2 regions of the Micromonospora sp. WMMD708 genome follow, and region 2 is predicted to be linked to the other one. Evidence: predicted binding sites of a transcription regulator. Region 2 holds the regulator's gene; the other holds the start of a gene.
What was found. Region 2 encodes HrcA, which represses chaperone genes, less so after heat shock. Its sites were predicted from a motif close to GGTTNGCACNCTCNNNNNGAGNGTGCNAACC; they were not measured.

Region 1: the regulator HrcA is predicted to act here: its motif matches at 12,989-13,019, upstream of groES (co-chaperone GroES).

The regions. Positions count from the first base shown of each region.
Region 1 covers NZ_CP186060.1:631,006-646,787, forward strand. Annotated here, with positions in the region: gene ACN260_RS02950 (alpha/beta fold hydrolase) at 1-458, shown strand, start outside; gene tsaE (tRNA (adenosine(37)-N6)-threonylcarbamoyltransferase complex ATPase subunit type 1 TsaE) at 455-937, shown strand; gene ung (uracil-DNA glycosylase) at 1,008-1,709, shown strand; gene ACN260_RS02965 (helix-turn-helix domain-containing protein) at 1,734-2,474, opposite strand; gene tsaB (tRNA (adenosine(37)-N6)-threonylcarbamoyltransferase complex dimerization subunit type 1 TsaB) at 2,855-3,565, shown strand; gene rimI (ribosomal protein S18-alanine N-acetyltransferase) at 3,568-4,038, shown strand; gene tsaD (tRNA (adenosine(37)-N6)-threonylcarbamoyltransferase complex transferase subunit TsaD) at 4,031-5,077, shown strand; gene ACN260_RS02985 (hypothetical protein) at 5,092-5,346, shown strand; gene ACN260_RS02990 (DUF4142 domain-containing protein) at 5,440-6,180, opposite strand; gene ACN260_RS02995 (ROK family protein) at 6,322-7,503, opposite strand; gene ACN260_RS03000 (sugar ABC transporter permease) at 7,544-8,803, opposite strand; gene ACN260_RS03005 (ATP-binding cassette domain-containing protein) at 8,800-9,624, opposite strand; gene ACN260_RS03010 (sugar ABC transporter substrate-binding protein) at 9,743-10,843, opposite strand; gene ybaK (Cys-tRNA(Pro) deacylase) at 11,053-11,532, opposite strand; partial or broken gene ACN260_RS03020 (THUMP-like domain-containing protein) at 11,543-11,974, opposite strand; partial or broken gene ACN260_RS03025 (methyltransferase domain-containing protein) at 12,053-12,811, opposite strand; gene groES (co-chaperone GroES) at 13,152-13,466, shown strand; gene groL (chaperonin GroEL) at 13,540-15,186, shown strand; gene ACN260_RS03040 (molybdopterin-dependent oxidoreductase) at 15,316-15,782, shown strand, end outside.
Region 2 covers NZ_CP186060.1:1,251,153-1,266,934, forward strand. Annotated here, with positions in the region: gene ACN260_RS05755 (phosphotransferase family protein) at 1-365, opposite strand, end outside; gene ACN260_RS05760 (DUF4240 domain-containing protein) at 448-984, shown strand; gene lepA (translation elongation factor 4) at 1,122-2,999, shown strand; gene ACN260_RS05770 (GlsB/YeaQ/YmgE family stress response membrane protein) at 3,369-3,656, shown strand; gene ACN260_RS05775 (GlsB/YeaQ/YmgE family stress response membrane protein) at 3,862-4,149, shown strand; gene ACN260_RS05780 (sugar ABC transporter substrate-binding protein) at 4,450-5,739, shown strand; gene ACN260_RS05785 (carbohydrate ABC transporter permease) at 5,736-6,722, shown strand; gene ACN260_RS05790 (carbohydrate ABC transporter permease) at 6,719-7,549, shown strand; gene ACN260_RS05795 (MOSC domain-containing protein) at 7,592-8,233, shown strand; gene ACN260_RS05800 (hypothetical protein) at 8,274-9,137, opposite strand; gene ACN260_RS05805 (enoyl-CoA hydratase-related protein) at 9,234-10,016, opposite strand; gene hemW (radical SAM family heme chaperone HemW) at 10,036-11,259, shown strand; gene ACN260_RS05815 (DUF4870 domain-containing protein) at 11,346-11,948, opposite strand; gene hrcA (heat-inducible transcriptional repressor HrcA) at 12,162-13,184, shown strand; gene dnaJ (molecular chaperone DnaJ) at 13,259-14,404, shown strand; gene ACN260_RS05830 (16S rRNA (uracil(1498)-N(3))-methyltransferase) at 14,526-15,260, shown strand; gene ACN260_RS05835 (histidine triad nucleotide-binding protein) at 15,690-15,782, shown strand, end outside.

The sequences.
Region 1 (15,782 bases), 620 kb from region 2:
CGGCCCTGCTCGGCCGGGTGGGCTCGCCGGTGCTGTTCATGATGAGCAACGCCACCCGGTACGGCGGGCTCGTGATCGACCGGGCCCGCAGGTCCACGTCCAACGTGGCCTGGCTGCTGACCCGCCGCTACGGCTTCGGCACCCCGAAACCCAGCCCGGCCCTGGTGTCGTACGTGGAACGGATGAACTCCCGGACGTCGGCCGACACGGTGACCCGCTACCTGCGGACCCTGGCCACCCACTCCCGGTTCCCGGCGCTGGCCGCGCTGAGCGGCACCCCGGTGCTGGTGGTGGTGGGCGACAAGGACATGATCACACCGGTGGTGCACTCCGACGAGATCGTCCGCCGGCTGCCGCACGCCGAGTACCTCAAGATCCGGGACAGTGGGCACGTGGTAATGCTGGAACACGCCGACGAGGTCAACGCCGCGCTGGAACGCTTCCTGGAGGCGTTGTGAGCGTGCGCGTCACGTTGCCCACGGTCGAGGACACGCACGCCTTCGGCCGCCGGCTCGCCGGCGTGCTGCGCGCCGGTGACCTGCTGCTGCTCACCGGCCCGCTGGGGGCCGGCAAGACCGCCCTCACCCGGGGCCTCGGCGCCGGCCTGGGGGTACGCGGCGACGTCACCTCGCCGACCTTCGTGATCGCCCGGGTGCACCGGCCCGACCCGGCCCGTGGCGGCACGGTGGCCCTGGTGCACGCCGACGCGTACCGGCTGGGTGACGCCGCCGACCCGCGCGCCGAGATCGACGACCTGGACCTGGACGCCTCGGTGGACGACTCGGTGACCGTGGTCGAGTGGGGTGAGGGGCTGGTCGAGCAGCTCGTCGACACCCACCTGCGGGTACGCATCGACCGGCGCGACGACGACACCCGGGTGGTCGAGCTGGAGCCGGTGGGCGGGGACTGGGCGGACCGCCTGACCGCGCTGGGCTGACCGGCCCTGGGGTGCGGGGTGTCGTACCCGCTGCCTAGAGTGCCGGGGACTTCGTTGTGAAAGGTTGCCGATGCCCGACGACACCCCCACCCTCGACCTGCTGGCGCTGCTGCCGCAGGAGTGGCGTGCCGTGCTCACCCCGCACCTGGACCCGGCCCGGACGGCGGCGCTGGCCGAGTTCGTCGCCCACGAGTACGCCACCCAGACGGTCTTCCCGCCGCAGGAGGACCTCTTTTCCGCCTACCGGCTGTGCGGCCCGGAGCAGTGCCGGGTGCTGATCCTCGGCCAGGACCCGTACCACAAGGCGGGGCAGGCGCACGGGCTGAGCTTCAGCGTCCGCGAGGGGGTGTCCGTGCCGCCGTCGCTGCGCAACGTCTTCAAGGAGTTGAGCGAGGACCTCGGGGTGCCCAAGCCGCGCAGCGGCAACCTGGACGGCTGGGCGGCGCAGGGTGTGCTGCTGCTCAACGCGGTGCTCACCGTCCGGCAGGCCAGCCCAGGTTCGCACGGCAACTCCGGCTGGGAGGAGTTCACCGACGCGACCATCCGCGCCCTGGACGCCCGGGACGAGCCGGTGGTGTTCCTGCTCTGGGGCGGGTACGCCCGCAAGAAGGCGGCCCTGGTCACCAACCCCCGGCACGTGGTGCTGGAGGCGGGCCACCCGAGCCCGATGAACCCGCGTGGCTTCCTCGGCAGCCGTCCGTTCAGCGCCACCAACAAGGCCCTCGCCGACGCCGGGCTGCCCCCGATCGACTGGGAGCGCTCGGCCGGCTGACGTCGGCGGCGCGCGGTGGTGTGCTCACCGCCCGGTCCGACCGGCCGGGTCGACGTCCGGGGTACGGCGGTCGACGGCGCGTTGCCGGTGCCGGCGCAGCAGTGCGGCGGCCCGCGGGTCGGTCAGCTCCACGGCGACCAGCGGGACCACCCGGTAGCTGCGCTTCCCGTGCCGCACCTCGATCGCCGCCGGGAACTCGTCGCACATCTGCGCGCGGATCTCGCCGTACCGGGTCATCCAGAGGTGCTCGCCGGGCTCCTCCGGTTCCAGGTACAGGCCACCGAACTCACCCCACCTGGCGTTCCAGCGCTGCCCGTAGGCGGCCGTCAGCCAGGCGGTGAACCGGGCGGAGTCGCACCACCGGACGGCGATCTCGACCGCGTCGACCGGTACGGGCGCACCCTGGAGCAGCGCGGCGGTGCTGCCGGTCAGCAGGTGCGGCAGGTCACCGAGCCGGTCGAGCAGCCGGTCCAGCCCCAACTCGTCGATCCGGTCGGTGGTCGACCGCCCGGCCAGCGCGTCCATCTCGGCGTCGAGGTGGCTGTCGAGGGGCTCGGCGGTGACGGCGAGTTGCCGGCCGAGGGCGGCGAAGAGGCGCTCGACCAGGTCGAGGCTCGGTACCCGCCCACCCCGCTCGACCCGGGCCACCGCGCTCTGACTCGTCCCTGCCCGATCCGCCAGTTGCTGCTGGGTGAGCCGCCCGACGCTGCGTTCCCGACGAAGCAGGGCGGCGATCTCTGTGGCGAGCCGACTGCTTTCAGGCATCCCCGGATGATGATGTGCCGGCAGTGAGCGGTATGCCTGTGAGTCATAAGTATGACTCACAGGCATACCGCGCTACGTCGGATGGCACTCCCCGCCCTGGCCGGTTCCCCATCCGGTGGTCCGTCGACGGAGCCAGGAGCCAGGGGTGAGGAGCAGTCGGGGCGGGGACAGGGGAGTGGCCCGAGAGCGAGGTGTGGACCTGAGGGCGGAGCCGAAGGGCTGTTCCGAGGCAGCAGCGCGGGGCCGGGACCGGGACGATTCCGAGGTCGAGAGCAGGACGAGCGCCCGGGATGAGAGCCCGGGCGGGGGCGAGGGCGGGGGATGAGAGGGCGGGCGGGGTGTGGCCGGGCGGCGCGGGTGGACGGCTAGGCTGGCTTACCGTGCTCGTACTGGTGGTGGACTCCTCGACCCCCGCGGTCACCGCGGCGCTGGCCGAGGTCACAGCGGACGGTGTCGCGCTGCGGGCGCACCGGTGCACGGTCGACGCCCGCGCCCACGGTGAACTGCTCGCCCCGCAGGTCGAGGCGGTCCTCGTCGACGTCGACGCCCGGCCGGCCGACCTCGGCGCGATCGTCGCCGGGCTCGGCCCCGGCCCCTTCACCGGGCTGCGGGTCGGGCTGGTCACCGCCGCCACCGTGGGCCAGGTGCTCGGCATCCCCACGTACGGCGTCTGCTCGCTCGACGGCATCGGCCACCCCGGCCCGGCCCCGGCCGGCACGACCGGCGGCACGGCGGTGGGGGAGCCCCGGGTGCTGGTCGCCGCCGACGCGCGGCGCAAAGAGGTCTACTGGGCGGTCTACGACGGCAGCGGCCGGCGGATCGTCGGGCCGGAGGTGGACGCCCCGGCGGTCGCCGCCGCCCGCGCCCGGGAACTGGCCGTCACCGAGGCGGTCGGAGACGGCGCCCACCGGTACGCCGACGTGCTCGGCCTGCCGCTGCGCGCCGAACCCCGCTACCCGGACGCCGCCGCGCTGGTCGCCCTGGCCGCCGCCCGGATCAGGGCGGGTGCCCCCGGCGAGACGCTCACCCCGCTGTACCTGCGCCGGCCGGACGCGGTCGCGGCGACCAGCCGCAAGTCGGTGCTGCCGTGACCGTGCGCGTGGACCGGTTCCGCTGGTGGCACATCCCGGAGGTGCTGCTGATCGAGGCGGACCTGTTCGGCCCCGAGCAGTGGTCGCCGGCGATGTTCTGGAACGAACTGGCCAACGGCCACCACTACCGGGTCGCCCTGGACGGCGACGGGTCGCTGCTGGGCTACGCGGGCCTGGCCGTCGACCCGGGCGGCGAGTCGTGGGTGCAGAACATCGCGGTCCGCCGGAACGCCCAGCGGCGCGGGATCGGCCGGGCGCTGCTGGAGGACCTGCTCGCGGAGACCGCCCGCCGCGGGGTCGGCAGCGTCCTGCTGGAGGTGGCCGTCGACAACGCCCCCGCCCAGCGGCTCTACGCGGGGTACGGCTTCGAGCCGATCGGCGTACGACGGGGCTACTACCAACCGAGCAACACCGACGCGCTGGTCATGCGGCGCGACGCGGAACCGGGCGCGGACGGGACGGACCATGGCTGACGAACCGCTGATCCTCGGGATCGAGACCTCCTGCGACGAGACCGGGGTGGGCATCGTTCGCGGGCACACCCTGCTCGCCGACGCGCTCGCCTCCAGCGTGGACGAACACGCCCGGTTCGGCGGGGTGGTGCCCGAGGTGGCCAGCCGGGCGCACCTGGAGGCCATCGTGCCGACCATGGACCGGGCGCTGCGCGACGCGGGGGTGACCCTCGCCGACATCGACGCGATCGCGGTCACCTCCGGTCCGGGCCTGGCCGGGGCCCTGCTGGTCGGGGTGGCCGCCGCGAAGGGCTATGCGCTGGCCGCCGAGAAGCCGGTGTACGGGGTGAACCACCTGGCCGCCCACGTCGCGGTGGACACCCTGGAGCACGGTCCGCTGCCCGCACCGGCGATCGCCATGCTGGTCTCCGGTGGACACTCCTCACTGCTGCGCGTCGACGACCTGGCCCGGGGGGTGACCCCGCTGGGCGCGACCATCGACGACGCGGCCGGGGAGGCGTTCGACAAGGTGGCCCGGCTGCTCGGCCTGCCGTTCCCGGGCGGCCCGTACATCGACCGGGAGGCACGGGCGGGTGATCCGGCGTCGATCGCCTTCCCGCGTGGCCTGACCGCCGCCAAGGATCTCGTCGCCCACCGCTACGACTTCTCCTTCTCCGGGCTGAAGACGGCGGTGGCCCGCTGGGTGGAGGGGCGGCGCCGGGCCGGTGAGCCGGTGCCGGTGGCCGACGTGGCGGCCGCCTTCCAGGAGGCGGTCTGCGACGTGCTCACCGGCAAGGCGCTGGCCGCCTGCCGGGAACACGGGATCGACACCCTGGTCATCGGCGGGGGAGTGGCGGCGAACTCGCGGCTGCGGGCGATGGCCGAGCAGCGGGCGCAGCGGTACGGCGTCCGGGTCCGCACCCCCCGACCGGGGTTGTGCACCGACAACGGGGCGATGGTCGCCGCGCTCGGGTCGCACCTGGTGGCCGCCGGGGTACGCCCGAGCCGGCTGGACCTGCCCGCCGACTCGGCGTTGCCACTGACCACGGTCAGCGTGTGAGGGGAGGGGCCGACGTGATCGTACGGATGTGGGAGGCGCGGGCCGAGTCGTACGGCTTCGCCGACCTGATCACCTGGGTGTGCGAGACGGCCCTGCCGGAGTTCGAGCACGATCCGCTGCACCTGTCCAGCGAGGTCTTCTCCTCCACCGACCACCGGGTGGTGGTCGTCTCGAAGTGGCGCAGCAGCCCCCGGTCGCTGCCCGAGCCGCCGGCCACCCTGGTCGCCCGCCCCCCGCACTCCTGGGACTTCACCCAGGTCGACCGCTGACCGGGCACCCGTCCCCAGCACAGGGCCCTCCGACAGCCGGACGGCCCGCCGGCGGTGGTGCCGCCTGCGGGCCGTCGGGTCGGTCGCGCCGGGTCAACTGCGGCGCGTGATCCGCCAGGTGGCGTAGCCGCCCGCGCCGAGCGCGAGCAGGAAGACCGCCCAGACCACGGTAGTGCTGATCGCGACGGACGGGCCGGCGGCGGCGCCGGCCTGTGCGGCGGCGACCAGCGAGTCCTGCTGCGCGGCCGGGATCGCGGCCGGTGGCATCTGCTGCCAGCGGACCAGTCCGGTGCTCTCCAGCATGGCCATGTGGTCGTTGACGAACTTGTTGGCATCGTCGGCGAGCTTGCGGACGGTGTTGTCCCGGGTGCTGGCCCGGACCGCGCCGATCACCGGGAAGATCTTGCCGTGCGCCAGCCGGAGCCGGGTCACGAAGATCTGGTCGAACTGAGCACCGGAGGCGTTCTGCATCTCGGTCAGCCACCCCTTCTGCTCGGCGGTGGGATCGCTCGGCAGCGTCGCGCCCAGCTTGTTGGCGGCCTGCACCACCAGCTCGTCGAGGACGCCGTGCTGGCGGGCGATCTCCGCGCCGACCTCCCGCACCCGCGCGGACTGACCCTTCTCGGCGGCCATCGTGCCGGCCGGCATCTCCCAGAGCCCGGCGAGCCGGACGCCGTTGAGCAGCGCCATGTCGGCGGCGTTCAGCTGGACGCCGGGAGCGGCGACCGCCATGCCGGGTAGCACGACCAGGCCGGCCAGGAAGGTGACGAGCAACACCGCCACCCGGTGGGTCCGGTGCCCTCGCCGACGACGTACGGAATCCAGCGGTGCCATGCTGCGGTGCCTCCTCGATCCGGGCCGACCCTGTCCTGCCGGGCAGCGACCCGCCGGCTGCCCGTCCGTCCACTGGTACGGACTGTCGGGCCGATCAGTTCATCGGGCCGGACAACTCGCCCGTCGGCGCAGGTCGAGGACTCAGGCGGCGTCGAGCGGATCGGCGAGGAGTCGTTCGAAGGCCAGTTCGGCGGCGCCGATCAGGGCCGCGTCGTCGCCGAGTTTCGGGGTCCGCAGCCGGACGTGTTCCAGGCAGGCGGGCAGCCCGGTCTCGTTGAGCCGGCTGCGGACCTGGGCGGCGGCGGCCAGGTAGAGGTCCCGCATCGTGCCGCCGAAGATGACCATCTCGGGGTTGAAGATGTTGACCAGGTTCGCCACTCCGAAGCCGAGCCAGTCCCCGGCGTGCCGTACGGCGGTCTGGGCGCGGGCGTCACCCCGGTCGGCGGCGTCGAACACGGCCAGCAGCGCGTCGCGCCCCCGGGCCTCGGAGCGGCCGGCGGCCCGCAGCAGCCCGTACTCGCCGATCTGGGTCTCCCAGCAGCCCCGGGAACCGCACTCGCAGGGGGTGCCGTCGCGCACCACCACCATGTGTCCGACCTCGCCGCCGTACCCGCCGTGGCCGGTCAGCCGGCGGCCACCGGCGATGATGCCGGCGCCGACGCCGACGTCCCCGTACAGGTAGATGACGTTGTCGCAGCCGGCGGCGACACCCCGGGCGTGCTCGGCGAAGGCGGCGACGTCGGCCACGTTGCCCACCGTGACCGGCAGCTCGACGCCGAGTTCGACGGTCAGGGCGGCCCCGATCGGCTCGTCCACCCAGCCGGTGGTGGGGCCGAGCCGGACGAGCCCGTCGGCCCTGCGGACCATGCCGCAGACCGCGACGCCGGCACCGACGCAGATCGACTCCGGCGGCACCCGTTCCCGCATCTGCTTGAGGGCACCGGCCAGCATCGGGACGGTCTCCCCGGCGTCCAGGTCACGCGGCCGGTCCAGGTCCCGGCGGTCGAGCACCTCGCCGCCGAGCCCGACCCGCGCGGCCCGCAGCCGGTCCACCTCGATCGAGTACGCGTACGCGTAGACCCGGTCGGACTCGGGCCGGACGACCAGCGACGGTCGTCCGGCCCGGCCGGTCTCCTTCGGTGTGCCCTCGCTGACCAGGCCGGCCCCGGCCAGGTCGGCGGTGAGCGCACCGATGGTGCTGCGGTTGAGCCCGAGGGCGGTGGTGAGTTCCGCGCGGGAGGTGGCGCCGTGCACGTGGACGTGCCGGAGCAGCGCCCCGAGGTTCTGCCGTCGGATCTCGTCCTGGCTCGGTCCTACCCGCATCGTCGCTGGCACCCCATGTTCCGCCGCTGGAGTACGCGGATCAGCGCGTTCCGGAGGCGGAGGCGCGGCGGCGCGACAGCGCGTCCACGCTGGCCGCGAGGAGCAGCACCACACCGGTGACGACGTACTTCACCCCGGCGCTGTAGCCCATCAGGCCCATGCCGTTGTCGATGACGGCGACGACCGCGCCACCGAGCACGGCGTCGAGGACCCGGCCCTTGCCGCCGAAGAGGCTGGTGCCGCCGATCACCGCCGCGCCGACGGCGTAGAGCAGCACGTTGCTGCCGCCGGTGTTCGGGTCGACCGAGTTGGCCCGGCTGGCCGCGACGATGCCGCCGACCGCCGCCATGGACGAGCAGATGACGAAGACCGAGATCCGGATCCGGTCGACGTTGATGCCGGCCCGACGGGCGGCCTCCTTGTTGCCGCCGACGGCGTAGACGTGCCGGCCGTAGCTGGTGCGCTGGAGCACGAAGGTCCAGACGATCAGCAGCACCGCGATGACCGGCACCACGATCGGCACGCCCTTGAGCGAGTTGATCAGGACGTTGCGGCTGCGTTCCTGGTTGAGGATGTAGACCGCGATGCCGAGGATCAGGGTCAGGCCGCCGATCCGGGCGAGCACCACCGCCATCGGGTCGGTGGTCAGCCCCCGGGACAGCCGCTTGCGGTGCCGCAGCAGCTGTACGGCGGCGTACCCGCCGATGGCGACGGCGGCCAGCGCCCAGCCGACGGCCGGGGGCAGGTTGCGGTTGGCGATCGCCACCAGCACCTCGTCGTTGACCGAGATGTTGGCGCCACCGCTGATCAGCATCAGCACGATGCCCTGGAAGGCGAGGAAGCCGGCCAGGGTGACCACGAACGACGGGATACCGATCTTGGCGACCAGGAAGCCGAGCACGGTGCCGATGACCACGCCGGTGAGGATCGCCGCGAGCACGGCAACGTACCAGGGGTAACCGGCCTTGGTGGCAACGTTGGCCAGGATGGCCGCGCACACCCCGCTGGCGAAGCCGGCGGAGAGGTCGATCTCGCCGAGCAGCAGGACGAAGACCAGCCCCATGGCGATCAGGGTGACCGCCGCGCCCTGGGTGAACAGGTTGGCGAAGTTGCCGGCGGTGAGGAACGACGGCCGCATGATCGAGAAGACGGTGCAGAGCACGATCAGCCCGAGTACGGCGGGCAGCGCGCCGATGTCGCCGCCGCGGACCCGGCTCCAGTAGCCGCGGAGGTGGCTGCCGACGGTCGGCGGCGGCGTGACCGCCGCCGGGCCTTCCTTGCGCACGGCGGTGGTGGTCATCGAACGCCTCCTGGAGTGGTGTCGGCGGGCCCTGCGCCGGTGCCGTTGCCGGCGGTGACCGGTTCGCCGGTGAGACCGAGGTTGCCGGAACGGCCGGCGGTGATCAACTCGACGACCTGCGAGTGGGTGATGTCGGTGGTCTTCACCTGGGCGACCATCTGGCCGAGGTAGAGCGCGGCGATCCGGTCGGAGACCGCGAAGACGTCGTTCATGTTGTGCGAGATCAGCACCACGGCCAGGCCCTTGTCGGCCAGCCGGCGGACCAGTTCGAGGACCTGGGCGGTCTGTGCCACGCCCAGCGCGGCGGTCGGCTCGTCGAGGATGACCAGCTTGCTGTTCCAGAGCACCGCCTTGGCGATGGCGACGGTCTGCCGCTGCCCGCCGGAGAGGCTGGAGACGTGCTGGCGCAGCGACTTCACCGTCCGTACGGAGAGCCCGGCGAGGGTCTCCGCCGCCATCTGCTCCATGGTCGGCTCGTCGAGCACCAGCCCGCTGCGCTTCTCCCGGCCGAGGAACATGTTCTGCACGATGTCGAGGTTGTCGCAGAGCGCGAGGTCCTGGTAGACGACCTCGATGCCGAGGTTGGCAGCGTCCCGGGGGCTGTTGATGGTCACCGGTCGGCCGTCGAAGAGGAACTCGCCGGCGTCGGCCGGGTAGATGCCGCTGATGCACTTGACCAGGGTGGACTTGCCGGCGCCGTTGTCGCCGACCAGTGCGGTCACCTCTCCGGCGTGGGCGGCGAGGGCGACGTCGCGCAGGACCTGGACGGGACCGAAGCTCTTGTCGATCCCGCGCAGTTCCAGCAGGGGGGTCGCGGACACGGGGGTCTCCTTCGGACGGAGGGAAGATCTCGGAGCCCGTCCGGCGGCGGGCGCCGCCCGGCACGAGGTTCCGTGCCGGGCGGCGTCGCGTCGACGGGGTACGACGCTCGTCGTACGGTCAGCTGATGCCGTTGGCGGTGCAGAGCGCGGCGTACGCGCCGGTGCAGAGCTTCGCCTTGTCGACGTAGCCGTCGGCCACGACGTCCTTGACGGTCGCCTTGTCGATCGCCTTCGGCTCCAGCAGCACGGACGGGACGTCCCGGCCGCTCTCCGGGTCCTTGACCGTCTGCCCGGTCTCCTTGCGCTCGCCCTTGGCCACGGCGATGGCCAGCTCGGCGGCCGCGTCGGCCTCCTTCTTGACGGCCTTGTAGACGGTCATGCACTGGTCACCGGCGAGGATGTTCTGCAGGCCGGTCACGTCGGCGTCCTGGCCGGTGACCGGGACCTTGCCGTTGAGCTTGTTCTTCTTCAGCACCGAGATGGCCGCGTTGCCGAGGCCGTCGTTGGCGGAGAGCACGCCGTCGATCTTGCCGCCGGTCTGGGTGAGCATCTGCTCGAAGATCGTGGCGGCCTGCGCCGGGTCCCAGTCCGGAACCGACTGGTCGGGGCCCTTGGTGTATTCCTTCGACTCGAACTTCGGCTTGAGCACCGAGTCGTAGCCGTTCTTGAACAGGGTGGCGTTGTTGTCGGTCGGCGAGCCGTTGAGGTAGGCGACCGTCGGGTTCTTGACGCCCTTCTCGGTCAGGCACTTGACCAGGCCCTCGCCCTGGAGCTTGCCGACGGCCTCGTTGTCGAAGCTGACGTAGTACTGCGCGGAACCGCCCAGGGTGAGCCGGTCGTAGTCGATCGTGGCGACACCCTGCGACTTCGCCTTGTCCAGCACGGCCTTGCCGGTGCCGGAGTCCAGGTTGACGATCATCAGGGTGGTGACCCCGCTGGTGATCATCTGGTCGGCGATGGTCTGGAAGGCGTTCTTGTCGTTCTGCGCGTTCTGGATGTCCGACTCGACACCGGCGGCGTCGAAGGCGGCCTTGAGGAACCTGCGGTCGGCGGTCTCCCAGCGGGCGGAGGACTTGCTGTCCGGCAGGATCACGCCGATCTTCGGCTTCTTGGCGGTGTCGCCGCCGGCGTCGTTGCTGCTGGAGTCGTCGCCGCAGGCGGCCATGCTGCCGGTGGCCAGCAGGCCCACGGCGGCGAAGGTGAGGAAGCCCTTGCGCATCTGCACGGGTCCTTTCGAGGGTGGGGGAGGAGTGGTCGGTGTTTTGTTGTGTCCGGCAACGTATTCCCGCCCGCGAGTCGGGCGCAAGACTGCCGAGGTCAGAAGTTTGTTGGCGGCGGTAACAATTCAGCAACGCGGTTGTCACCCCCGGGACACCCGCCCCGCGATCACGCTGCGTGTCCGTTCTGCGACCGGCTCCCGGTGCCGGGTCAGCCGGCGGCGATCCGTGCGGTGCGGGCGTCGGTGAGAGTCACCAGGTCCGCCGGGGCGAGCTCAAGCTGCAACCCCCGCCGGCCGGCCGACACGTAGACGGTGTCATGGTCCAGCGCGGAGACGTCGACCACCGTCGGTAACCGGCGGCGCTGGCCCAGCGGGCTGATCCCGCCCCGCACGTAACCGGTGCTCCGCTCGGCGGCGGCCCGGTCGGCCAACGCGGCCCGCTTGCCACCCAGCGCCGCGGCCAGCGCCTTGAGGTTCAGCTCGCCGGTGACCGGGACGACCGCCACCGCCAGCGCCCCGTCGACCTCGGCGACGAGCGTCTTGAACACCCGCTCCGGCGGCACCCCGAGCGCCGCAGCGACCAGCGCGCCGTAGTTCGGCGCGTCCGGGGAGACGTCGTACGGGTGGGTGCGATGGGCGATCTTCCGCTTGGTCAGCAGCGCCGTCGCCGCGGTGGCCTGTCCCGCCATGCCGGTCACGCTAGCCCGGCGGGCCCCCGTCCGCGACCGGTCGACCGACCAGCACCGTCGGAGCCCCGGCCACCCGGGTCAGCACCAGGCTGGCCGGATTCTCCCCGGCCAGTCGCAGGTCCCGGCGCAACTGCTCGGGCGACAACGCCGAGCCCCGCTTGAGGATCTCCACCCGGCCGACCCGGCGCTCCCGCAGCAGCGCGCGCAGCCGCTTCAGCGAGAACGGCAGCACGTCGACGATCTCCAGGCACCTGCCGAACGGGGTGGGGCGTGGGGTGTCCGCGTAGAGGTAGGCGATGCTCGGGTCGGCAAGCGTCGCGTCGAGGGTGTCGGCCAGTTCGGCGACCAGGTGCGCCCGGACCACCGCCGGGTCCGGGTCGTACAGGTAGCGCCGTACCGGCCCGACCTCGGCCTCGGCCGTACCGGTGCCGGTCAACCGGTGGGCGGCGACCGGCTCGCTGTCGGCGCGGTGGCCGGTGGGCGAACCGTCCGCCGGGCGCTGCCGGTCGGCGGGCCCCGCCCGCAGCACGGTCGCCCGGCGGGGCACCTCGGCGAGCCGGCCGCACCACAGGGCCGCCTCGACCAGGTCGCCGTCGACGCTGACCCACTCCGCCTCGGCGTCGGCCGGGATCCGGGCGTGGTCGATACCGGGGGCCACCTTCACCACCGTGTGCGGCACCCGCGCGGCCAGCCCGGTGACGAAGTCCCACGGCGGCGAGTAGGCGTCCGGGTCGAAGATCCGCCGTCCGGTGCCGGCCCGCCGTCGGGCCGGATCGCAGAAGACCGCGTCGACCCGGGTCACGTCGAACGCCGTCGCGTCGCCGCACTCCACGGTGAACGTCCCGGCCAGCCCGGCGGCCTCGGCGTTCGCGGCGGCCAGCGCGGCGGTGACCGGGTCGGCCTCCACCCCGTACACCCGGATGCCGGCGCGGGCGGCGGCGAGCGCGTCGGCGCCGAGGCCGCAACCCAGGTCGGCGAGGGTGCGCACCCCGGCGGCGGCGAGCCGGGCGGCCCGCCGGTCGGCGACCACCCGGCGGGTGGCCTGCTCCAGGCCGGGTCGGGTGAGGAACATCCCGGCCGCCTCCGGGCCGAACTTGCCGACCGCGCGGCGGCGCAGCTCGGCCTGGGTGAGCGCGGCGGCGGCCAGCCCGGCCGGCACCCCGCGTGAGCGCAGCGCCGCCGCCGCGACCAGCGGGTCGCCGCCGGCCACCCCGACCGCCGCGGCGAGCGCGGCCGACCCCTCGGCGGTACGCAGCGCGGCGAACTGGTCGAGATCCACCCGCCCATTGTCCGGTCCTGCCCGGAGATCGACTCAGGCGGGCCGACGGTGCGGTGTCCGGGGGTGTCGCCACCGCGACGCCGCCGCCCTTCAGTTGATCATGGCCCCGGTCGGGCGACACGTCGGGCGGCAGATTGGCACTCTCCTTGACGGAGTGCTAGCCGAGGAATAACCTGCGATTAGCACTCTCACCCCGAGGGTGCCAGCGCCCGGGCTCCGGTCCGGGTGCTGAACGCCAGGCGGACCGGCACCCGCGACGACGGCCCCGCCCGGTGGCATGTGGCAGATTGACGCTGGTCGGACTCTCGGCCGGCAACGAAACCAAGTACCCCAGGAGGGTATGCCCGTGACTACCGCGACCAAGGTTGCGATCAAGCCGCTCGAGGACCGGATCGTGGTCCAGGCGAACGAGGCTGAGACCACCACGGCGTCGGGCATCGTGATCCCCGACACCGCCAAGGAGAAGCCGCAGGAGGGCACCGTCCTCGCCGTCGGCCCCGGCCGGATCGACGACAAGGGCAACCGCGTGCCGCTCGACGTCAACGTCGGCGACACCGTCCTCTACTCGAAGTACGGCGGCACCGAGATCAAGTACGCCGGCGAGGAGTACCTGGTGCTCTCCGCCCGCGACGTTCTCGCGGTCATCGAGAAGTAACCAAACCGATTCCAGTGTCGTCGCCCCGGTCCGGCTCGCCGGGCCGGGGCGACGTCGCTTCGAAGGGACATCCATGGCGAAGATCCTGAGCTTCTCGGACGACGCCCGGCACCTGCTGGAGCACGGTGTCAACGCCCTCGCGGACGCGGTCAAGGTCACCCTCGGCCCGCGCGGGCGCAACGTCGTCCTGGACAAGAAATTCGGTGCGCCGACGATCACCAACGATGGTGTGACCATCGCCAAGGAGATCGAGCTCACCAACCCGTACGAGAACCTCGGCGCGCAGCTGGTCAAGGAGGTGGCGACGAAGACCAACGACGTCGCCGGCGACGGGACCACCACCGCGACCGTGCTGGCCCAGGCCATGGTCCGCGAGGGCCTGCGCAACGTGGCCGCCGGGGCCAACCCGACCGCCCTCAAGCGGGGCGTCGACGCGGCGGCCACCAAGGTCTCCGAATCGCTGCTCGGCCGGGCCGTCGAGGTGGCCGACAAGAAGGCGATCGCGCACGTCGCGACGATCTCGGCGCAGGACGCCACCATCGGTGAGCTGATCGCCGAGGCGATGGAACGGGTCGGCCGCGACGGTGTCATCACCGTCGAGGAGGGCTCCACCCTGACCACCGAGCTGGAGGTGACCGAGGGTCTCCAGTTCGACAAGGGCTTCATCTCGCCGAACTTCGTCACCGACGCGGAGTCGCAGGAGTCGGTGCTGGAGGACCCGTACATCCTCATCACCACCCAGAAGATCTCGGCGATCGAGGAACTGCTGCCGCTGCTGGAGAAGGTTCTCCAGAACAGCAAGCCGCTGCTGATCGTCGCCGAGGACGTCGAGGGCCAGGCGCTGTCCACCCTGGTGGTCAACGCGATCCGCAAGACCGTCAAGGTCTGCGCGGTCAAGGCCCCCGGCTTCGGTGACCGCCGCAAGGCGATGCTCCAGGACATGGCGATCCTGACCGGCGCCGAGCTGGTCGCCCCGGAACTGGGCTACCGGCTCGACCAGGTCGGCCTGGAGGCGCTCGGCACCGCCCGGCGCGTCGTGGTCGACAAGGAGAACACCACGGTCGTCGACGGCGGTGGCAAGTCCGCCGAGGTCGCCGACCGGGTCGCCCAGATCCGCAAGGAGATCGAGGCGTCCGACTCCGACTGGGACCGGGAGAAGCTGGCCGAGCGGCTGGCGAAGCTCTCCGGCGGCATCGCGGTCATCAAGGCGGGCGCGGCGACCGAGGTCGAGATGAAGGAGCGCAAGCACCGCATCGAGGACGCGATCGCCGCCACCAAGGCCGCGGTCGAGGAGGGGACGGTTCCCGGCGGCGGTGCCGCGCTGGCCCAGATCCGCTCGGTGCTCGACGACGACCTCGGCCTGACCGGTGACGAGAAGGTCGGTGTCTCGATCGTGCGCAAGGCGCTGGTCGAGCCGCTGCGTTGGATCGCCCAGAACGCCGGCCACGACGGCTACGTGGTGGTGGAGAAGGTCGCCGGGCAGGACTGGGGCCAGGGCCTCGACGCCGCCCAGGGCGAGTACGTCGACCTGGTCAAGTCCGGCATCATCGACCCGGTGAAGGTGACCCGCAACGCGGTCACCAACGCCGCGTCGATCGCCGGCCTCCTGCTGACCACCGAGAGCCTGGTGGTCGAGAAGCCGGAGCAGCCGGAGCCGGCCGCCGCCGGTGGCCACGGCCACGGCCACGGTCACGGCCACCAGCACGGCCCGGGCTTCTGACCCGGTAGTACGCCTGTTCAGGGCGCACCGTCGTTCCTCGGCGGTGCGCCCTGACGCGTACGGTGACCGCTGCTTACGGAACGGTGACGTGGTTGGCGGCCGGCCCGGTCGATCGACGACACTGGCCGGATGAGCACCACCCCCCGTGGCTTCGCCGCGCTGGCCGGGGTCACCGCCGCCGTGGTGGCCATCGGTGTCGCCGAGCCGGTCGCCGTCCTCACCGGTCCCCGCTCCGCCCCGCTGATCGCGGTCGGCGGGGTCGTGGTCGACACGGTCCCCGAGCCGCTCAAGCAGTTCGCCATCGACGTCTTCGGCAGGTACGACAAGATCGCCCTGCTGGTCGGCACGGCGGTGCTGCTGGCGGCGTTCGCCGCCGGGATCGGTGTGCTCGCCGTGCGCCGGCTCGCGGTCGGGCTGGTGGGCATCGCGGCGTTCACCGGCCTCGGTGTCGCCGCCGCGCTCACCCGGGCCGGCGCGGATGCCGCCGACGTGCTCCCCGCCCTGGTCGGTGGGGCGTTGGGCGGGCTGGTGCTCTGGGCCTTCGTGGCCGGTCCCTGGCAGCTCGACCCCTGGCCGTGGCAGCCGCCCACCCCGCT
Region 2 (15,782 bases):
AGGCGGGGGGTCCGCCCGTCGACGGCGTCCAGGCCGACCGCGTACCAGCCGGCCGCGTCGAGCGCCCAGTGTGGGCGGGGCACCGGCAGGCCGGCCGGCAACCGGGCGAGGACGGCCAGCTCCCGGGCGTACCAGTCGGCGAGGTGACGCTGGCGGGCCAGGTCGGCGGCCTTGACGAAGACCCGCGCGCCGGTGGCCGTGGTGAGCACGGCGGCGAAGCCGCCGGTGAAGCCCGCGGTCGCGGTCCGGGCCGCGACCACCGGTGCGCCGAGCCGGCCGCTGACCGCCTCGCGCAGGCCGTCGGGCAGGTCCCGCCAGTCGGGTCGTACGGCGGTCTCGTGGTACGGCGGGGGCGTCGCGGACACCCCACCATCGTGCCCGGCACGGTGACCGGCCGCGCGCCGGGTGGGGCCGGGGGCCGGCGCGGGTCTGGGAGACTCCCAGACCATGAGGACCGACGACTTCTGGCAGTTGATCGACCAGGCCCGCACCGGGGCCGGGGGAGAGGCCGACGCGGTCGCCGCGCGGGCGGTCGCGCTGCTCGCCGGGCGCACCCCGGAGGACATCGTCGGGTACGCGCACCACCAGCAGCGGGTGCTGGCCGCCTCGTACCGGGTCGACCTGTGGGGTGCGGCGTACCTGATCAACGGAGGTGCCTCCGACGACGGGTTCGAGTATTTCCGGGGCTGGCTGATGACCCAGGGCCGGGCGGTCTTCGCCGCCGCGGTGGCCGACCCGGACTCGCTGGCGGGGCTGCCCCGGGTGCGCTCGGCGGCGCTCAGCGGCGAGGAGTTCGAGTGCGAGGACATGCTGGCGGTGCCGTGGGACGCGTACCGCAGGGCGACCGCGGCTGAGCTGCCGGCGCAGCGGGACCCGGTGCGGATGCCGGACCTGAACGACTTCTGGGACTTCGACGACGAGGCGGAGGCCCGCCGCCGGCTGCCGAAGCTCGCTGCCCTCTTCGTCGAGCCGCCCGAGGAGTGAGCCCGGGGGTGGGCGACCGGTGGGCCGCCCGCCGGGTACCCCAGGAGTGATCGGACCGGGTTCGGAGCGACGTGGGAGCATAGAGGGGGCCGGCGGCGTGTCGGCCCGCTCACGTCAGCCGACCAGAACGGACCGCTGTGCCACCGACGCTCGATCCCGGCGCGAACGCTCCTGGTGCCACCGACCCGGCGCGCATCCGGAACTTCTGCATCATCGCCCACATCGACCACGGGAAGTCGACTCTGGCCGACCGGATGTTGCAGCTCACCGGCGTGGTCGATCCCCGGCAGATGCGCGCGCAGTACCTCGACCGGATGGACATCGAACGCGAGCGCGGCATCACCATCAAGAGTCAGGCCGTCCGGATGCCGTGGACCATCCGCGAGGGTGAGCGGGCCGGTGAGCAGGCCGTCCTGAACATGATCGACACCCCGGGCCACGTGGACTTCACCTACGAGGTGTCCCGGTCGCTGGCTGCCTGCGAGGGGGCGCTGCTACTGGTCGACGCCGCCCAGGGCATCGAGGCGCAGACGCTGGCGAACCTCTACCTGGCGCTGGAGAACGATCTCAAGATCATTCCGGTGCTCAACAAGATCGATCTGCCGGCCGCCCAGCCCGAGAAGTACGCCGAGGAGCTGGCCCATCTGATCGGCGGCGACCCGGCCGACTGCATCCGGGTCTCCGGCAAGACCGGCGACGGGGTACCTTACCTGCTCGACGAGATCGTCAGGCAGTTCGTCCCGCCGGTCGGCGACGCCGACGCGCCCGCCCGCGCGATGATCTTCGACTCGGTGTACGACGTCTACCGGGGCGTGGTCACCTACGTCCGGGTCATCGACGGCCGGATCAGCGCCCGGGACCGGATCAAGATGATGTCCACCGCCGCCGTGCACGAGCTGCTGGAGATCGGCGTCATCTCACCCGAGATGGTCAAGGCCGACGCGCTCGGCGTCGGCGAGGTGGGCTACCTGATCACCGGGGTGAAGGACGTCCGCCAGTCCCGGGTCGGTGACACCGTCACCATCAACGCCCGGCCGGCCACCGAGGCGCTCGGCGGCTACAAGGACCCGAAGCCGATGGTCTACTCCGGCCTCTACCCGATCGACGGCTCGGACTACCCCAACCTGCGCGAGGCGCTGGACAAGCTCAAGCTCAACGACGCCGCGCTCGACTACGAGCCGGAGACGTCGGGCGCGCTCGGCTTCGGCTTCCGCTGCGGCTTCCTCGGCCTGCTGCACCTGGAGATCATCCGGGAGCGGCTGGAGCGGGAGTACAACCTCGACCTGATCTCCACCGCGCCGAACGTGGTCTACCGGGCCATCACCGACGACGGCCAGGAGATCGTGGTGACCAACCCGAGCGAGTACCCCACCGGCAAGATCGCCGAGGTGTACGAGCCGGTGGTGCGGGCGACCGTGCTCACCCCGAACGACTACGTGGGCGCGGTGATGGAGCTGTGCCAGGGGCGGCGGGGCAGCCTGCTCGGCATGGACTACCTCTCCGCCGACCGGGTGGAACTGCGCTACACCCTCCCCCTCGCCGAGATCATCTTCGACTTCTTCGACCAGCTCAAGAGCCGTACCAAGGGGTACGCCTCGCTGGACTACGAGCCCTCCGGCGAGCAGGCGTCCGACCTGGTCAAGGTGGACATCCTGCTACACGGCGAGCCGGTGGACGCGTTCAGCGCGATCGTGCACAAGGACAAGGCGTACAACTACGGCACGACGATCGCGGCGAAGCTGCGCAACCTGATCCCGCGCCAGCAGTTCGAGGTGCCGATCCAGGCGGCCATCGGCAGCCGGGTGATCGCCCGGGAGACCATCCGCGCCATCCGCAAGGACGTCCTCGCGAAGTGCTACGGCGGTGACATCAGCCGCAAGCGCAAGCTGCTGGAGAAGCAGAAGGAGGGCAAGAAGCGGATGAAGATGGTGGGCCGGGTCGAGGTCCCCCAGGAGGCCTTCATCGCCGCGCTCTCCTCGGACTCCGCCGACGCCAAGCCGGCCGGCAAGAAGTAGCCGTCCGCAGCGGGCGTGGAGGGCCGGCCCGGTCGGGCCGGCCGCGCTCCGTACGGCACGGCCGGTCCCGGTACCCCACGACGGCCGGCGGCCCCGGTGTTCCGACCGGGCCGCCGGCCGTCGGCATGCGCGCCCCCGGTGCCGTACGGAAGATTTTCTTCCGCTCCCCGTGTCGCTGCGGACGGCCGCCGCGAGTGTCCTGAGCTGCGCGGACATCGACGGCCGGCGAATCGACGCAACGGCATCGGATCGATGTGCGGCGACCTGTGTGGTGGTGAGTCGGTTTGGTTTTCCGGCGGGTCGGGAACCTAGCTGTCACGACAGGAACCACACATACCGTGTGACTCAATCTTCAGGAGGAGGGCGACCGTGGAGTTCACCGTCTGGGGCATCATCACCGCGCTCGTTGTTGGTCTCATCGTCGGCGCTCTGGGCCGTCTGGTCGTGCCGGGCCGCCAGAACATGCCGATCTGGCTGCACATGCTGATCGGCGTGGGCGCCGCGCTGCTGGGCACCGTGCTGGCCCGCGCGATGGGCATCGCCACGCAGACCGCCGGCATCGACTGGACGGAGCTGCTGGTGCAGGTCGTCCTCGCCGCCATCGCCGTGGCCCTGGTGGCCGGTGTGGGTCGCCGCCGCAGCGTCACCCACCGGTAAGTCAAGCGGCACCGCCGAGCGGGCGCCCGACCCCCCACGGGGTCGGGCGCCCGCTCGCGTGTGCGGGTCGGAGCCGTCACCGGTGGCGGGCGTTCTAGACCTGATCGTTACCGGAGTCGGTTTGGAGATTCTCCACTTCGGGAATCTACCGATCACCACAGCAACAAACACTCACCAACGACATATCTACTGAAGGAGGACGGCCGTGGAGTTCACCGTCTGGGGCATCATCACCGCGCTCGTCGTCGGTCTCATCGTCGGCGCTCTGGGTCGCCTGGTCGTGCCGGGCCGCCAGAACATGCCGATCTGGCTGCACATGCTGATCGGTGTCGGCGCGGCCCTGCTGGGCACCGTGCTGGCCCGGGCGATGGGCATCGCCACGCAGACCGCCGGCATCGACTGGGCCGAGCTGCTGGTGCAGGTCGTCCTCGCCGCCATCGCCGTGGCCCTGGTGGCCGGCGTGGGCCGGCGTCGGGGTGTCACCCACCGGTGACCCCACCCGCCGGTCGGTGACCGACCGGCACGGACAACCTCAGCGGATGCCCGCCCCCGGTTCGGGGGCGGGCATCCGCTCGTCCGGATGGCGACCGTCGATCCCGTCGGGTCGTCGCGGGGCCTGCCTGAGGGGTCCCCGCCTGCGATACGGTCGCCTCGCCGAACGCCCCGCCGTGCGCCGCCGCACCGTCGACGGTCCGCCCGCGCGGGGCGGCACGCACCCCCTGTCGTAAAGGAAATTTTCCTACTAGGGTGCGGCTGAGAAGGTTAGTGCCGGACGGCGCGAGGGAGATGTGGCGTGAACAGGTGGAAGCGGCTGGCCCCGGTCACCGCCGTCGTGGCCTCGGCTGCGATGGTGCTCGCCGGTTGCGGCGGTTCCGGCGACGACGAAGCTGCCGACGACAGCAAGCTGACGGTCTGGATGATGGGCGAGGGGAGCGACGCCCAGACGGCGTTCCTCGACGGCGTCGAGACCGAGTTCCGGCAGCGGCACCCCGACACTGACGTGGTGGTCCAGTACATACCCTGGCTGGAGGCGCCGAAGAAGTTCCAGGCGGCGCTCGCCGGCGGCGAGGGTCCGGACGTCACCGAGCTGGGCAACACCGAGACCCAGGGCTGGGCGGCCCAGGAGGCGCTCGCCGACATCTCCGGCCGCTTCGGCGGCTGGGCCGACGGCAAGGACGTCCTGCCCGACCTGGTGCGCAACGCCCAACTCGACGGCAAGCAGTACGGCGTCCCCTGGTACGCCGGGGTCCGCGCCGTCTACTACCGCACCGACTGGTTCGCCGAGGCCGGCGTGCAGCCGCCGAAGACCTGGGACGAGCTGGTCTCGGTCGCCAAGGCGGTGCAGGCCAGGAAGCCCGGCAGCTACGGCATCGCCCTGCCGGGCAACTCCGAGCTGCCGTTCTACTCCTTCCTCTGGGGTGCCGGCGGCGAGATCGCCACCGACCAGGGCGGCACCTGGAAGTCCGGTTACACCAGCCCGCAGGCCCAGCGGGCGGTGAAGTTCTGGACCGACCTGGTGACCGTGCACAAGGTCGCCCCGCCCGCCGCCGCCGGCTGGAACGAGATCGACGCCCGTACCCAGTTCGCCACGGGTAAGGCGGCGATGGCCTTCGCCGGCAGTTGGCAGGCCGGCGCGATCAAGAAGGACAACCCCGACATCGAGAAGGTCTGGGGGACCTTCCCGATCCCCGGCCCGGACGGCGGCCCGGCCCCCGCCTTCGCCGGTGGCTCGGACATCGCCCTCTGGCAGGACAGCAAGCGGCAGGACCTGGCCTGGGACTACCTGACCGTGCTCCTGAGCAAGAAGAACGCGAAGACCTTCGCCGGCAGCCTCGGCTTCTTCCCGGTCTACTCCGACCTGGTGCAGGGTGGCGACTACGCCGACGACAAGCTGATGGCGGCGTTCGCCAGCACCATGCAGCGCACCCGGGTCACCCCGCTGACCCCGAAGTGGGTGGAGGTCAGCCGGACCAAGACGGTCACCCAGGCGATGAACAGCTCGGTCATCAAGGGCCAGAAGTCGGTGCAGCAGGCCACCGCCGACGCCGCCGCCGAGATGGAAAGCATCCTCAACGCCAAGTGAGCACCCTGACCGAGCACACCCCGACGGCCGCCGCCCGGGAGACCCCCACCCGGCGGCGGCCCCGGGTGGACCGCCTGCCGTACCTGCTCCTGCTGCCCTGCCTGGTCGTGATCGGGGTGCTGCTGCTCTGGCCGCTGGGCCAGGTGGTGGCGATGTCGTTCTTCCGGCTCAACAGCGTCCGGCAGCTGCGCGGGGACCGGGAGTGGCCGTTCGTCGGGCTGGCCAACTACACCCAGATCCTCGGCGACTCGTTCTTCCGTACGGTGCTGCGCAACACCGTGCTCTTCGCGGCGGCGAACGTGCTGCTGACGATGGTGCTGGGCACCCTGGTCGGGTTGCTGCTGCACCGGCTCGGCCGGAAGATGGCCACCTTCGTGGCCAGTTGCGTGATGCTGGCCTGGGCCACCCCGGCGCTGACCGGCACGATCGTCTGGAAGTGGATCTTCGATGACACCTCCGGGCTGGTCACCTGGGCGTTCAACGCCCTGCCGGACGGACTGTCGCAGGCGCTCTTCGGCCGCACCGACTGGTCGGGTTACGGCTGGTTCAACTCGCCGCTGCTGTTCTTCGCGATCCTGACCCTGGTGGTGGTCTGGCACTCGTTCCCGTTCATCGCGGTCAGCGTGCTCGCCGGGCTCAAGAGCGTGCCGAGCGAGCTGCACGAGGCGGCCCGGGTCGACGGGGCCGGCCCGTGGACGGTGTTCTGGAAGATCACCTTCCCGCTGCTGCGGCCGGTCTTCGGGATCCTGGTGGTGCTCTCCACCATCTGGGACTTCAAGGTCTTCACCCAGCAGTTCGTGCTGGCCGGCGGCACCCAGGACCGACCGACGTTCATGCTGTCGATCTACTCGTACGCCGAGGCGTTCTCCCCGCCGCCCAAGTACGGCGTGGGCTCGGCCATCGCGGTCATCCTCACGCTGATCCTGCTGGTGGTGACCGGCCTGTACGTCCGGATGGTGCTCAGGCAGGAGGACGCGTCGTGAAGAAGGTCGCCCTCAACGGCGCGGGCCTGCTGGTGGCGCTCTTCGCCGCCTTCCCGGTCTACTGGATGATCGCCACCTCGCTGAAGCCGAACCGGGAGATCTTCTCGGCCACGCCCCGGCCGGTCCCGGCCCACCCCACCCTGGAGCACTACCGGGAGATCCTCACCGGCAACCTGATCCCGGGCGTGACCTTCGGCGACTTCCTGCTCAACAGCGTGCTCGTGGCCGTCAGCACGGTCGTGCTCAGCGGACTGGTGGCGCTGCTGGCCGCGACGGCGGTGGCCCGGTTCCGGTTCCGGCTGCGGACCACCTTCCTGATCATGCTGCTGGTGGTGCAGATGATCCCGCTGGAGGCGCTGGTCATCCCGCTGTTCCTGATGATCCAGCGGCTCGGCCTATACAACACCCTGCCCAGCCTCATCCTCACCTACCTGGGCTTCTCGCTGCCGTTCGCGGTGTGGATGCTGCGCGGCTTCGTCGCGGCCGTGCCCAGGGAACTGGAGGAGGCCGCCGCCATCGACGGCGCCAGCCGCGCCCAGACCTTCCGCAGGGTGCTCTTTCCGCTGGTCGCGCCCGGCCTGGTGGCCACCAGCATCTTCTCCTTCATCACCGCCTGGAACGAGCTGATCTTCGCGTTGACCTTCGTCAACGACCAGAGCCGCTACACCCTGCCGGTGGCGATGACCTTCTTCTTCGGCCGCGACGACACCGCCTGGGGGTCGGTGATGGCCGCCTCCACGCTGTTCACCCTGCCCGTGATCGTCTTCTTCCTGCTGGTGCAGCGCCGGATGGTCTCCGGTCTGGTGGCGGGCGCCGTCAAGGGCTGAGCCGGGACGGCGACCACCCGTGCCCGGCCGTACCCTGGGGCCATGACGGGCAGGGTGGCGGCGGTGAACCTCGGCGTGGTGACGCAGGCGCAGTGGGCGGGTGACGCGAGCGGGCGCAGCGGCATCGACAAGCGGCCGGTCGACGGCCCGGTGCTGCTGCGCACCGACGGGGTGGCCGGCGACTTCATCGGCGAGCGGCCCCAACACGGCGGCCCCGACCAGGCGGTCTACGCCTACGCGCAGGAGGACGCCGGCTGGTGGTCGGCCGAACTGGGCCGCGACATCAGCCCCGGCGGGTTCGGCGAGAACCTGACCACCTGGGCGGTGGACGTGACCGGCGCGGTGATCGGCGAACGCTGGGCGGTCGGCTCGGCGCTGCTCCAGGTCACCAAGCCGCGCACCCCGTGCACGACCTTCGCCGGCTTCTGGGGGGTGCCCGACCTGATCAAACGGTTCACCGTCCGGGCCGCCCCCGGGGCCTACCTGCGGGTGCTGCGCGACGGCGAGGTGAGCGCGGGCGACCCGGTGGAGGTGGTGGACCGGCCGGCGCACGGCGTCACCATCGGCGAGGTGTTCCGGGCCACCAGCCTGGAGCCGGAGCTGCTGCCCCGGCTGCTCGACGTCCCCGAGCTGCCCGCCTCGACCAGGGAGAAGGTGCTCCGCCGGTTGAACGTCGCCGGCTGACCGGCCTCTCCGGCCGGCCGGGCGGACTGCCCGCCGGCCGTCAGGCGGGGTCGGCGAAGACCTCGGCCAGCACCCGGGGCCCGGTCGCCCGACCGTCGGCGACCTTCGCCCACCGGCCGTTGTCGGCATTCCACTCCAGCCCGTCGAAGCGCACCCGCTTCACCCCGTGGTCGGGGGCGTGCGAGACCAGCCAGTGCGCGTACCGCCAGCCGTCCCGGGCGTCCGAGGCGGGCACCGTCACGTCGGTCAGCTCGGCCACCGCACCGGCGTCGGGCAACCCCCAGTCGAGGGTCAGGCCGCGGGTCAGCTCGGCCGCCGCGGCCTGCCCGCGCATCACCGGGGTACGCCCCACCGTGCAGGCCACCGCGCCGGTCGCCTCGCCGAGCAGGGCCCGCGCCAGCACCTGGGACTCGTCGGCCCACTTCTGGTACGCCTTCGGGTACGCCGACCGCTGCACCGCCTGGGCCGCGTCGGTGACCTCCATCCGCTCCCAGCCGCGTACCTTCTTCAGCGCCTTGTAGAACCGGTTCGCCGCGTACCGCTGGTCGCGGATCTGCTCCGGGGTGCCCCAACCCTGGCTGGGGCGCTGCTGGAACAGGCCGAGCGAGTCGCGGTCGCCGTGGGCGAGGTTGCGCAGCCCCGACTCCTGGTACGCGGTGGCCAGGGCGACCACCACGGCCTGCTCGGGCATCTGCCGCTGCATGCCGATCGCGGCGATGGTGGCCGCGTTGGCCATCTGGTCGGCGTCGAGCTTCACGGTGCCGTCGGCCTGCACGGTGCAGCTACGGCCGGCGACGGGAAGCCGGAACTCCCCGTCGAGTTGACGGACTCCCCAGCCCCCGACGATGGCGAACAACGCCACCACGACCCCGGCTGCCACGAATGTCCGCGTCCGCACCCGCACCTCCCGTTTCAATGTTCGCCAAGCGTACGTCGCCAACCGGCGGCCCCGGGTCGGTCGACCGGTTCACGTTCCCGCAGTAAATAGGAGCAAACCAGGTCAATCCCGGGGCACCCAGGCCGCGTCCCGCTTCTCCCGGAAGGCGGCCACGCCCTCGCGGCCCTCGGCCGAGAGGAAGTAGCCGGTGGACCGGGTGGACAGGTCGGCGATCTCCGCGCGCAGGTCCGTGGCGGCCGGGCGGCGCAGCAGCTCCTTCGTCCCGGCCAGCGCCCCCGGTGCCCCCCGGACCAGCGACGCGCAGTACCGGGCCACCGCCGCGTCCAGCTCGCCGGCCGGCACGGCGGCGGTCACCAGCCCCACCTCGGCGGCCCGGAGGCCGTCGAAGGTGTCGCCGGTCAGGTACAGCTCGGCGGCGGCCCGGGGGTGCAGCCGGGGCAGCACGGTCGCCGAGATCACCGCCGGGATCACCCCGATCCGTACCTCGGTGAAGGCGAACGTCGCCTCGGACGCGCAGACCGCCAGGTCGGCCGCCGCGATCAGGCCCAACCCGCCGGCCCGCGCCGGCCCGGCCACCCGCGCCAGCACCGGCTTCGGGCACTCCCGTACCGCCACCAGCACGTCGCCGAGCATCCCGGCCGGCACCGACCCGCTGGCGTACGCCGCCGCCGTCTCCTTCAGGTCGGCCCCGGAGCAGAACACCGGGCCGGTGTGGTCCAGCACGACCACCCGGACCGCGTCGTCGGCGACCGCTGCGGCGATCCCGGCCAGCAGCTCGGTCATCAGCGGGGTGGACAGCGCGTTGCGGTTGTGCGGGCTGTCCAGGGTGAGGGTGGTCACCCCACGGGCCGTGGCGACCCGCACGAGTCGGTCGGGAGAGGTCATGCCGGGCACACTAGTGGCCATGCCCGGCCTCCTTCCAGATGGTGAGACCGTTCCCGTCGACGGTGCGCTGCCCGGCACCGCCCTGCGCGGGGTCGGCTCGCGCGGGTTCGGCGTCTACCTGCACGTGCCGTTCTGCGCCAGCCGCTGCGGCTACTGCGACTTCAACACCTACACCGCCGCCGAGCTGGGCGGGGGCGTCGGCCGGGAGTCGTACGCCGACACCGTGCTGGCCGAGTTGACGCTCGCCGCCCGGGTGCTCGGCGACGCGCCACCGCCCCGGGTCGACACGGTCTTCGTCGGCGGCGGCACCCCGACCCTGCTGCCCGCCGACGACCTGGCCCGGCTGCTCGACGGCATCGACCGCACCTGGGGGCTGGCCGCCGACGCCGAGGTGACCACCGAGGCCAACCCCGAGTCGGTGACCCCCGCGTCGCTGAAGACCCTGCGCGCCGCCGGCTACACCCGGATCTCGCTGGGCATGCAGTCCGCCGCGCCCGGGGTGCTGGCGGTCCTCGACCGCACCCACCGCCCGGGACGCGCCGTCGAGGCCGCCCGGGAGGCCCGCGACGCCGGGTTCGACCACGTCAACCTCGACCTGATCTACGGCACCCCGGGGGAGCGCCCCGAGGACTTCGCCGCGTCGTTGGACCAGGTGGTCGCCGCCGGGGTCGACCACGTCAGCGCGTACGCCCTGATCGTGGAGGACGGCACCCGGCTGGCCGCGCGGATGCGGCGCGGCGAGCTGCCGTACCCCTCCGACGACGTGGCGGCGGACCGCTACCTGGCCGCCGAGGCCGCCCTCGACGCGGCCGGTTTCTCCTGGTACGAGGTCTCCAACTGGGCCCGCGGCGGGGCGGCCCGGTGCCGGCACAACCTGCTCTACTGGACCGGCGGCGACTGGTGGGGCCTCGGCCCGGGGGCGCACAGCCACGTCGGCGGGGTGCGCTGGTGGAACGTCAAGCACCCCACGACGTACGCGCAGCGGCTCGCCGCCGGGCACTCACCCGGCCTGGCCCGGGAGATCCTCACCCCGGCCGAGGCGCACACGGAGGACGTGATGCTGCGCCTGCGGCTCGCCTCCGGGCTGCCGCTGGACATGCTGGACGACGCGGGCCGGGCCGCCGCCGCCCGCGCGCTCGCCGACGGGCTGCTGGACCCGGTGGCCTATCCGCAGGGACGGGCGGTGCTCACCCTGCGGGGCCGGCTGCTGGCCGACGCGGTGGTCCGCGACCTGCTGCCCTGAGCGCGGTTCCGCCGGCCCGTCGCGCAGCGGGGTGCGCCGGGGCCGGCGGTGGTGCCCGACCGGCCGGGGGAGCGGCCGGTCGGGGCTCACTTGATGAAGCTGGTGGACATCGGGTAGCGGTAGGCCTGACCCTCGTTGGCCTTCATGCCGGCGATGATCCCGAACAGGATCTGGATCACCACGACCGCGATGCTGGGCAGGAAGAGCAGGCACCAGCTCACGAAGAGCAGCACGAACGCGATGATCGACCAGAGGATCTGGAAGTTCAGCGCGGCCAGGGCCTGCGCCCGGACAGCCGGCGACTGCTGTCCGCGCACCAGGTAGGCGATCAGCGGGGCGACGAAGCCGAGCGGGCCGAAGCTGATCAGCGCGCCGGCGGCCCCGCCGAAGTGCGCGACCAGCGCCCAGGTCTTGTCCTCGCTGTTGGCGTAGCCGCCGCTCGGCGCGCCGTAGGCGCCGCCGGTCGGATATCCGCCACCGGGCGGAGGGTAGCCACCCGGCGGGGGGTAACCGCCTGCGGGCGGCTGGTCACCGGTGGGCGGCGGATACCCGCCGGGCGGGGGATACCCGCCTGCGCCCGGCGCGCCGGACAGTGGTGCGGTGGGCGGATCGTATGGCGAGCCCTGGGGCGCGGTCGGGTCCGGCGGGTAACCGTCGCCCGCGCCGGGAGGGCGAGGTGGTTCAGTCATGCCCGCCACGGTAGGGGCTGCCGGCAAGGGTGCACCAGAGCGACACTGGTGAGGTTGGCCTCGACCCTGCGTCAGCGCCCCCGCCGTCATGGTCCGTCTCGATCATATCGGCGGCGGTACTGCCGACGTAGACTGGCACTCGCTACAGTCGAGTGCCAGAGCGCTCGCCCGGGTGCGGCGGCGCCCGCAACGACGTGCGTCAGGAGGTGGGAGATGGGTCTCGACGACCGTAAACTCGCCGTGCTGCGGGCGATCGTCGAGGACTACGTCGCCACGCAGGAGCCCGTCGGCAGCAAGACGCTCGTCGAGCGGCACCAGCTCGGGGTCTCCCCGGCGACCGTCCGCAACGACATGGCGGTGCTGGAGGAGGAGGGCTACATCCGGCAGCCGCACACCAGCGCCGGCCGGGTCCCCACCGACCGGGGCTACCGCCTCTTCGTCGACCGGCTCTCCCGGGTCAAGCCGCTCAGCCCGGCCGAACGCCGGGCCATCGAGCGCTTCCTGGTCGGCGCGGTCGACCTCGACGACGTGGTGCACCGCACCGTACGCCTGCTGGCGCAGCTCACCCGGCAGGTCGCCGTGGTGCAGTACCCGTCGCTGGCCCGCTCGTCGGTACGCCACCTGGAACTGGTGCCGATCTCCACCACCCGGCTGATGCTGGTCATGATCGCCGACACCGGGCGGGTCGAGCAGCGGCTGGTCGAGCTGGCCGCGCCGGTCCCCGCCGACGACGTCCTCGACCTGCGCCGGCTGGTCAACGAGAAACTGGTCGGGAGTCGGTTGTCCGACACTCCGCCGCTGGTGCAGGCGCTGGTCGACGAGAGCGCGCCGCACCTGCGCGGTGCGATGACCACCCTGTCCACCGTGCTGTTGGAAACCCTGGTGGAGCGCACCGAGGAGCGGCTCGCGCTGGCCGGCACCGCCAACCTCACCCGGGGTGGCCTGCTCGACTTCCAGGGCTCGCTGCGACCCATCCTGGAGGCGCTCGAAGAGGAGGTCGTGCTGCTCAAGCTGATCGGCGAGGCGGAGCCGAGCACCACCCGGGTGCTGATCGGCGACGAGAACGAGGTCGACAATCTCCGCGCCGCCTCGGTGGTCAGCACCGGGTACGGCCCGGGCAGCACCATCGTCGGCGGACTGGGCGTGCTCGGCCCGACCCGGATGGACTACCCCGGCACCATCGCCACGGTGCGGGCCGTGGCACGCTACGTGGGCGAGCTGCTGGCCCAGAACTGACCAGTCAGGGCCGGCGGCCGGCTCCGGCCGCCGACCGGCGCAAACGCGAGACGAACATGAGGACACGGAACGCAGTGGCCAGGGACTACTACGGCATTCTCGGCGTGAGCCGGGAAGCCTCCGACGACGAGATCAAGCGCGCCTACCGCAAGCTGGCGCGGCAGTTCCACCCGGACGTCAATCCGGACCCGGAGGCACAGGAGAAGTTCAAGGACATCAACGCCGCGTACGAGGTCCTCTCGGACGACCGGAAGCGGCAGATCGTCGACCTGGGCGGCGACCCGCTCGCCCCGGGCGGCGGGGGCGCCGGTGGCCCGGGTGGCCCCGGCGGGGCCGGTCCGTTCGTCGGCTTCCAGGACATCATGGACGCCTTCTTCGGCGGCGCGGCCGGTGGCACCCGTGGCCCGCGGCCGCGGACCCGGCCCGGGGCCGACGCGATCCTGCGGCTGGAACTAGACCTGCACGAGACCGCCTTCGGCGTCGAGGCCCCGATCACGGTCGACACCGCCGTGCTCTGCACCACCTGCTCCGGGGCGGGCACCGCGGCTGGCACCCACCTGGCGACCTGCGAGGCGTGCGGCGGCCGGGGCGAGGTGCAGTCGGTGCAGCGCACCTTCCTCGGCCAGGTCGTCTCGGCCCGGCCGTGCACCGTCTGCCAGGGCTACGGCACCACCATCCCGCACCCCTGCCCGACCTGCGCCGGCGACGGCCGGGTGCGGACCCGCCGCTCGCTGACCGTCAAGATCCCGGCGGGGGTCGAGGACGGCATGCGTATCCGGCTCGCCCAGCAGGGCGAGGTCGGCCCGGGTGGCGGCACCGCCGGTGACCTCTACGTCGAGATCCACGAGCGGCCGCACGACGTCTACTCCCGCAAGGGCGACGACCTGCACTGCCGGGTCACCGTGCCGATGACCGCCGCCGCGCTGGGCACCCGGCTCACCATCAAGACGCTGGACAGCGACGAGAACGTCGACGTCAAGGCCGGCACCCAGCCGGGCAGCACGCTGCGGTTGCGTGCCCGGGGCGTACCGCACCTGCGCGGCACCGGTCGGGGCGACCTCTACGTCCACCTCGACGTGCGTACCCCCACCAAGCTCGACGCCGACCAGGAGAAGATGCTGCGGGACTTCGCCAAGACCCGGGGTGAGGAGGTCGCCGAGCTGAGCAAGCAGGGCGGCTTCTTCTCCCGGATGCGCGACGCCTTCAACGGCCACGCCTGACCGGTCGGGCCGCCCCGACCGGTCTCGTGCCGGGTCGGTCTCGTGCCGGGTCGGTCTTGTGCCGGTCGGGCCGGCGTCCCGGGTGGCTCCCCGGCCGGCCCGGCCGGTTAGCCTGATCGGCGTGTCCGCGCCGCTGTTCCTGGTCGAGTCGCTGCCCCCTGCCGACCATTTCACCCTGGACGGTCCCGAGGGGCACCACGCCGCCACCGTGCAACGGCTGCGCGTCGGCGAGGAACTGCTGCTCGCCGACGGGCGGGGCGGCACCGCCACCGCCGTGGTCACCGCCGTCGGCCGGGGTGCCCTCGACCTCACCGTCACCTCCCGGGGGTACGTCGACGCGGACGTCCCCCGGCTGGTCGTGGTACAGGGCATCGCCAAGGGTGACCGGGGTGAGCTGGCCGTACAGGCGATGACCGAGGTCGGGGTGGACGAGATCGTGCCCTGGGCGGCGTCCCGCTCGGTGGCGCAGTGGCGCGGTGACCGGGGCGTACGGGCCCGGGAGAAGTGGGTGGCGACGGCGCGGGAGGCGGCCAAACAGGCCCGCCGGGCGTGGCTGCCGGTGGTGGCCGGCGCGCCGGACGAGTCCACCACCTCGGTGGCCCGCCGGATCGCCGGGGCGGGCACGGCGTTCGTCCTGCACGAGGAGGCCGACGACCGGCTCACCACTGTCGACCTGCCGACCACCGGCGAGATCGTCCTGGTTGTCGGGCCCGAGGGCGGGATCGCCCCGACCGAGCTGACCACCTTCACCGACGCGGGCGCCCGCGCGGTACGCCTGGGCCCCTCGGTCCTACGCACCTCCACCGCCGGCCCGGCCGCCCTGGCCGTCCTCGCCACCCGCCTCTCCCGCTGGTAACCCACCCCACCCCGATCTGCCCGCTCCCGGCCCACCCCGCCCCCTGCCCCGCCCCGCCCCTGCCCCGCCCCCGCCCCGGTGATCAAGAGCTTTGCGTCATCCCCAGCCCGATCCCCGCCCCAAACTTCTTGGTCACCGCTCCTCCGGTGCCCCTCCCCGCGGTGCCCCCGGTGATCAAGAAGTTTGCGTCGTCTCCCAGCCCCATTCCCGCCCCAAACCTCTTGATCACCGCCCCTCAATGCCGTCGCTTACCAAGTCCCCCGGCGGCGTGGCCGGTGATCAAGAGGTTGGCGTCATCGTCGGGGCTGGAATTGACGTAAAGCTCTTGATCACCGGGGGCAGTCGGGGGAGAAGGCGAGGGGCAGGGCGGGAGAGAGCGGGGAGGGGCGGGCGGGGGAGTGGGGGAGGGGTGGTCCTTAGAGTGGGGGGATGGGAGCCGACTGTCTGTTCTGCCGCATCGTCGCCGGGGAGATTCCGGCCACCATCGTCAAGGAGACCGCTACCACCCTGGCCTTCCGTGAC